2 regions of the Pseudomonas pichavaramensis genome follow, and region 1 is predicted to be linked to the other one. Evidence: predicted binding sites of a transcription regulator. Region 1 holds the regulator's gene; the other holds the start of a gene.
The links. The regulator sigma-54, encoded in region 1, starts transcription at its own class of promoters, with help from an activator protein. The targets are predictions, from matches to a motif close to ANTGGCATNNANNTTGCTNT.

Region 1 (3,413 bases):
GCATGGCCGCGCCCGCGCCGGCATTGGCTATCTGCCGCAGGAAGCCTCGATTTTCCGCAAGCTGTCGGTGGCCGACAACATCATGGCCATTCTCGAGACCCGCAAGGATCTGGATCGCGCCGGACGCCAGGCCGAGCTGGAAAGCCTGCTGCAGGAATTTCATATTCACCACATCGCCGACAGCCTCGGCATGAGCCTGTCTGGCGGCGAACGCCGGCGAGTGGAAATTGCCCGCGCCCTGGCCACCAATCCCAAGTTCATCCTGCTCGATGAGCCGTTTGCCGGTGTCGACCCGATCTCGGTGGGCGATATCAAACAGATCATTCACCACCTCAAGACCAAGGGCATTGGCATCCTGATCACCGATCACAACGTGCGCGAAACCCTGGATATCTGCGAAACCGCCTACATCGTCAATGACGGGCAACTGATCGCCGAAGGTAATGCCGAAACCATTCTGGCCAACCAGACGGTCAAGGAAGTCTACCTGGGGCATGAATTCCGCCTGTAAGGCGCAATATTTCACACCGGAAATATTGCAACCCCTAGGCAAAAACCAGAAATTCAGGCATATAATTTGCTTCCTGGCGGCGCTTCGGCGCCCTGATGTGGAAGGCGTAACTCGCCGGTAAATTAAGGTCTGCAATGAAACCATCGCTAGTCCTCAAGATGGGCCAGCAGCTGACGATGACACCGCAGCTGCAACAGGCTATCCGCCTCCTCCAACTGTCGACCCTGGATCTGCAACAGGAAATCCAGGAGGCATTGGAGTCCAATCCCATGCTCGAGCGCCAGGAAGATGGCGACGACTTCGATAACAGCGACCCGATGGCCGACGGTGCAGAAAGCGCCACCCCCGCCCCCAGCAAAGAAGAGAGCTACCAGGAAACCACTCCGACCGTTGACAACCTGGACGACGGCGAATGGTCGGAACGCATTCCCAACGAGCTCCCTGTCGACACGGCCTGGGAAGACGTATACCAGACCAGTGCCAGCAGCCTGCCGAGCAACGACGATGACGAGTGGGACTTCACCACCCGTACATCCAGCGGCGAGAGCCTGCAGAGTCATCTGCTCTGGCAACTGAACCTGGCCCCCATGTCGGACAAGGACCGGCTGATCGCCGCCACCCTGATCGACTGCATCAACAACGACGGCTACCTCGAAGAAACCCTCGAAGAAGTCACCGAGTCATTCGACCCCGAGCTGGATATCGAACTCGACGAAGTCGAGGTCGTCCTGCATCGCATCCAACAGTTCGAACCGGCCGGTATTGGCGCGCGCGACCTGCGTGAGTGCCTGCTGCTGCAATTGCGTCAGCTACCTGCCAGCACACCTTGGCTGATCGAAACCCAGCGTGTAGTCGGTGATTTCCTCGAAGTGCTCGGCAGCCGCGACTACGCGCAACTGATGCGTCGCACCAAGCTCAAGGAAGACGAACTGCGTCAGGTCATCGACCTGATCCAGCGCCTCAACCCACGTCCCGGTTCGCAGATCGAGTCCAGCGAGCCCGAATACGTGGTACCGGACGTCATCGTGCGCAAGCACAACGACCGCTGGCTGGTTGAGCTCAACCAGGAGGCCATGCCGCGCCTGCGCGTCAACCCGCAGTATGCCGGCTTCGTCAAGCGCGCCGACTCCAGCGCCGACAACACCTTCATGCGCAATCAGTTGCAGGAAGCGCGCTGGTTCATCAAGAGCCTGCAGAGCCGCAACGAGACGCTCATGAAGGTGGCCACGCAGATCGTCGAGCACCAGCGCGGCTTCCTCGACTATGGCGACGAAGCGATGAAACCGCTGGTACTGCATGACATCGCCGAAGCTGTGGGCATGCACGAATCGACCATCTCGCGTGTCACCACTCAGAAGTTCATGCACACCCCGCGCGGCATTTACGAGCTGAAATACTTCTTCTCCAGCCATGTCAGCACCTCCGAAGGTGGCGAATGCTCGTCCACCGCGATCCGCGCCATCATCAAGAAACTGGTTGCCGCAGAAAACGCGAAAAAGCCGTTGAGCGACAGCAAGATCGCTGGTTTACTGGAGGCACAAGGCATCCAAGTCGCCCGTCGGACGGTCGCCAAGTATCGCGAGTCCCTCGGTATAGCGCCCTCCAGTGAGCGCAAGCGACTGATGTAGGCCAATTGGAGGCCTGGGCCTCCAAGCCAAAGTGTTCCGGTGGCGGGTCGAGCGAGACCCGTCTCTTACACAAGGCAACAAGGAGAAAGCGGTATGCAAGTCAACATCAGTGGACATCAGCTGGATGTGACCGACGCCCTGCGTGACTATATCGGCGAGAAACTGGGCCGACTGGAACGCCACTTCGACAAGATCACCAACGTACAGGTGACGATGGAGGTCGAAAAACTCAAGCAGAAAATCGAGGCTACTCTGCACGTCGCAGGCGGCGAAGTCGTCGCCAACGCTGAACATCAGGACATGTACGCGGCCATCGATCTCTTGGCCGACAAACTCGACCGTCAACTCATCAAGCACAAGGAAAAGCAGCTCGAACGCCTGCAAGGCGCCACAGCCCGCTGACATTCCCCATCCATGATCCGACTTGAAAACATCCTGACCCCCGGCCGTTCCCTGGTGAACGTGCCGGGCGGCAGCAAGAAGCGCGTGCTCGAACAGATCGCCAACCTGGTAGCCCGCGATCTTCCCGACCTGGACGCACAGGACATTTTCGAAAGCCTCATTGCCCGCGAGAAACTCGGTTCAACCGGTTTCGGCAACGGCATCGCCATTCCTCACTGCCGCCTGGCCGGCTGCAGTGAACCCATCAGCGCTGTCCTGCACCTGGAAGCAGCCGTTGATTTCGACGCCATCGACGGCGCACCGGTCGACCTGCTGTTCGTACTGCTGGTACCGGAAGCCGCCACCGATGCTCACCTCGAACTACTACGCCAGATCGCCAGCATGTTGGATCGCAACGACGTTCGTGAACGCCTGCGCCAAGCAGCAAGCGGCGAAGACCTTTACCAAGTGGTAGTGGACATTCAGAGCGGTCAATAAGCATGCGCCTGATCATCGTCAGCGGTCGTTCGGGCTCGGGCAAAAGCACCGCCCTCGGTGTTCTTGAAGATAACGGTTTCTACTGCATCGATAACCTGCCAGCGGGCCTTCTGCCTGATCTGGCTGAACGCTTTCTGCCGCACAGTGACATGCTGTTGCCGCAAGTCGCCGTTTCCATCGATGCGCGCAACCTGCTGAGCCAGCTCAAACGCTTTCCGGAACTCCTCGACGAAGTGCGCAAGCGCAACATCCGCTGCGACGTGCTCTATCTGGATGCCGAAGACGACACGCTGCTCAAGCGTTTCTCGGAAACCCGTCGCCGCCACCCGCTGACCAACGACAACCGCTCCTTGGCCGAGGCAATCGCCTATGAAAGCCAGCTGTTGTCCCCGATC
Region 2 (3,413 bases), on a different contig from region 1:
CCACGCTGACGTTGGAGTTTTCCAACGTGTTCTGCAGGGTGGTGCCCAGACCGTTGAGCCCCGGGTTGCCGACCTGCGGCGCGCCGCTGGAGCCGGTCTCCAGGAACAGGTTGTTACCGATGGCTTCGAGGCCTGCCGGGTTGACGAAGTCGGCCAGCTGCAGGTTGCCGATGATCTGCGGCTGCGGGTTACCGGCAGTGGTGACCGACACGGTGCCATCCTCGCCGACGGTGAAGGTGCGCACTTCGTTGGGCAGCACGATGGCCGGCTCCAGAGCAAAGCCCTGAGACGTGACGATCTGGCCATCGGAGTTCAGATGGAAGCTACCGTCGCGGGTATAGGAGACGGTGCCGTCCGGCTGCAGAATCTGGAAGAACCCCCGACCATTCACTGCCAGGTCGAGCGGCTGTTCGGTGGTCTGCAGGCTGCCGGCGGTGAAAATCTTCTGCGTGCCGACCACGCGCACACCAGTACCGAGCTGCAGGCCGGACGGCAGTTCGCTGTCCTGGCTGGACTGGCCACCTGGCTGACGACGGATCTGATACAGCAGATCTTCGAACTCGGCCCGGTCGCGCTTGAAGCCGGTGGTGGCGACGTTGGCCAGGTTGTTGGAAATGGTGGTCAGGTTCATGTCCTGGGCGGACAAACCGGTCTTGCTGACCCACAGTGCCGGAAGCATATCGTTTCTCCTCGGGCGCCAGTTTCATGGCGCCGCGTACTGGTAATTAGCTAATCTGCAAAACCCGCGCCATGGCCGAGGCATTGTCTTCGGCGGTACGCATCATCTTGACCGACAGCTCGAACTGACGGGACAGGGAAAGGATCGCGGTCATTTCCTCCACAGCATTGACGTTGCTCGCTTCGAGAAAGCCGGAGGTCACCTGCACGGTGGCGTCGGCCTGGACTTCAGGCTGGCCTTTGACTCGGATCAGCCCGTCCGTGCCCTTCTCCATGCTCTTCGGATCGGGATTGACCAGCTTGATGCGGTCCACTTCGGCCAATACGTTGGGGTCTTCACCAAGCGCACGAATGCTGATGGTGCCGTCCTGGCCAATTTCCACCTTCTGCTCCGGCGGCACGGCAATCGGCCCGGCATTGCCCATCACCGGCAAACCGTTGCCGGTACGCAGAATACCCAGAGCATCGATGTTCAGGCTGGCGGTGCGCACGTAGGCTTCGCTGCCATCCGGCGCTTGCACGGCGATCCAGCCCTTGCCGCCAATCGCCACGTCGAGGTCTCGGCCGGTCTCCTGTAAGGTACCCGGGCGAAAGTCGGTCGCCGGACGCTCGCTCATCGCGAACACGCGCGCCGGATAGCTTTCCCCGAACAGCGGCATCGAACGCGCCTGCTCGAAATCACGACGGAAACCCGAGGTGGAAACGTTGGCCAGGTTGTTGGCATGGGCGCGCAGACCCAAGGTGTTGTTCTGCGCTCCGGTCATGGAGACGTACAGCATCTTGTCCATGGTGATTCTCCGAGTGGGCGACGTGCCCTTGGCTCTTTGCAAGCAATACAGCAAGCGTCGTGCCAAACCGTAAAATCACCATCAAGCTACTGATTTAAATGAATTTTTAAGAAATCAGGAAATTCCAGATATTCAGCTGCGGCGAGGTTTTGCCGGTTCCGGAAAAGCAAGCGGCAAGCCAGGCTTGCCGCTTTTACCTTAGAGAAGAGCCATCAACGCAGGTTGATGATGGTCTGAGTGATGGCGCTCTCGGTCTCGATGGTCTTGGCGTTAGCCTGATAGTTACGCTGCGCCACGATGAGGTTGACCAACTGGTCCGACAGCTCGACGTTGGAGTCCTCCAGCGCACCCGCTTGCAGGGCGCCAAGAGTACTGCTGCGCGGGGTACCGATCACCGGCTCACCCGACTCGAAGGACTGCACCCAAGCGGTTTTGCCCACTGGCGTCAAACCCTGGACGTTGGCGAAGTTGGCCAGCAGCACCTGCCCCTGCACCTTGGACTGACCATTGGTGTAACGGGCGAAGATGATGCCGGTATCGTCGACCTCGATGCCGGCGAGCTGGCCGGTGGTATATCCATCCTGACTGACCGCGTTGACACCGAAGGACGCGGCGTACTGGGTCGAGCCACGCATATCGAAGGTAAATGACTCGCTGTCGGCACCATTGACCACCATGGTTCCCGGGTTGGCCGGATCTTCCTCAGCCGGGAACCAATCGGTATCGGCGATAGCAAAGATGCCGTTCGGCGTCCCACCCGGAATGGCCGGCGCATCCAGCGCCGGATTCGCCGGAGTGCTGGCCAGCGGCGTCAGCGCCGGATTCGCCAACTGCCCTGCAGCATCGTAATTCACTGCATAGCTGAAAGGCTGAGTGCTGCTGGGATCACGCGGGTTAACACCATCGATGAGCACGTGCATGGTCCAGCCGTTGTTGGCCGGTGCTTCGTTCTTGACGAAGTACTGGCTCATCACGTGGGCGTTGCCCTGAGCATCATAGATATTGGTGGACGTCGACCAGTTGAACGACTGCGAGTCGCTTGGATCGAAGGTCGGCGCCGCCATGGTCCCAGCATTGGGCGGACGCACGGCATTGGAGTTCAGGTTGGTCGTCTGTGTGACCGAGGTGGTCGCCTTCGGCTCCTGCTGCCCGGCGTTTACCCGCAGGTCGGTCTGCACCGGCAAGATATTGCCGTTCTCGTCCGCCCCATAACCCTGCAGTCGGTAACCAAAATTGTTGACGATATAACCGTCACGATCGGTGCCGAAGTAGCCGGCGCGGGTATAGCTGATGTCGCCGTTGTTGCTGGTGACGAAGAAGCCGTTGCCGTTGATCGCCATGTCCAGCGCATTCTGCGTGTAATTGATGTTGCCCTGATTGAACAACTGCGCCACATCGGCCAGCAGCACGCCGCTACCCTGCGGGTTCTTGCCGGTACCGAGCATCGACGAGGCATACAGATCGGCGAATTCTGCACGGGATTGCTTGAAACCTGCGGTCCCCGCGTTGGCAATGTTATTGCCGGTGACATTAAGGTCGCTGGTTGCCGCGCGCAGACCACTGAGACCGATGTTGAAAGACATGGAAGACTCCTTTGCCGGAACTGCCGGCGGCAATAATTACTGGCCGATGACCTGCACTTGAGAAAGCGGAACGCTGCCCAGACCGGCCAGATTCAACATCAGCTCGCCACCACCCAGGGTGACGCTGTCAACGTTGGCCGGCAGCATGGTGTAAAGCCCTTTGGTCTCGTTGCCATATGTGGCCTGAGCCTCGAACTTGTAGGTACCGGGCGGCATCGTTTCGCCGTCGGCATTCTTCCCGTCCCAGATAAAGCTTACGTTGCCAGCAGCCTGCTCACCCAGGTTGATACGCGATACCAGCGCGCCGGCATTGTCGTAGACGTTGACGTACACGTTGCTACTGCTGACCGGCAGCACTGCGCTC

Region 2: ACJRW5_RS04830 (flagellar basal body rod protein FlgF) is a predicted target of sigma-54. The motif match lies at 1,514-1,533, and genes of this name have one in related genera.

Annotation. Positions count from the first base shown of each region.
Region 1 covers NZ_JBJKFJ010000001.1:656,189-659,601, reverse strand. The annotation lists gene lptB (LPS export ABC transporter ATP-binding protein) at 1-511, shown strand, start outside; gene ACJRW5_RS02945 (RNA polymerase factor sigma-54) at 646-2,139, shown strand; gene hpf (ribosome hibernation-promoting factor, HPF/YfiA family) at 2,233-2,541, shown strand; gene ptsN (PTS IIA-like nitrogen regulatory protein PtsN) at 2,554-3,018, shown strand; gene rapZ (RNase adapter RapZ) at 3,021-3,413, shown strand, end outside.
Region 2 covers NZ_JBJKFJ010000002.1:274,201-277,613, forward strand. The annotation lists gene flgG (flagellar basal-body rod protein FlgG) at 1-679, opposite strand, end outside; gene ACJRW5_RS04830 (flagellar basal body rod protein FlgF) at 726-1,466, opposite strand; gene flgE (flagellar hook protein FlgE) at 1,679-3,049, opposite strand; gene flgD (flagellar hook assembly protein FlgD) at 3,086-3,413, opposite strand, start outside.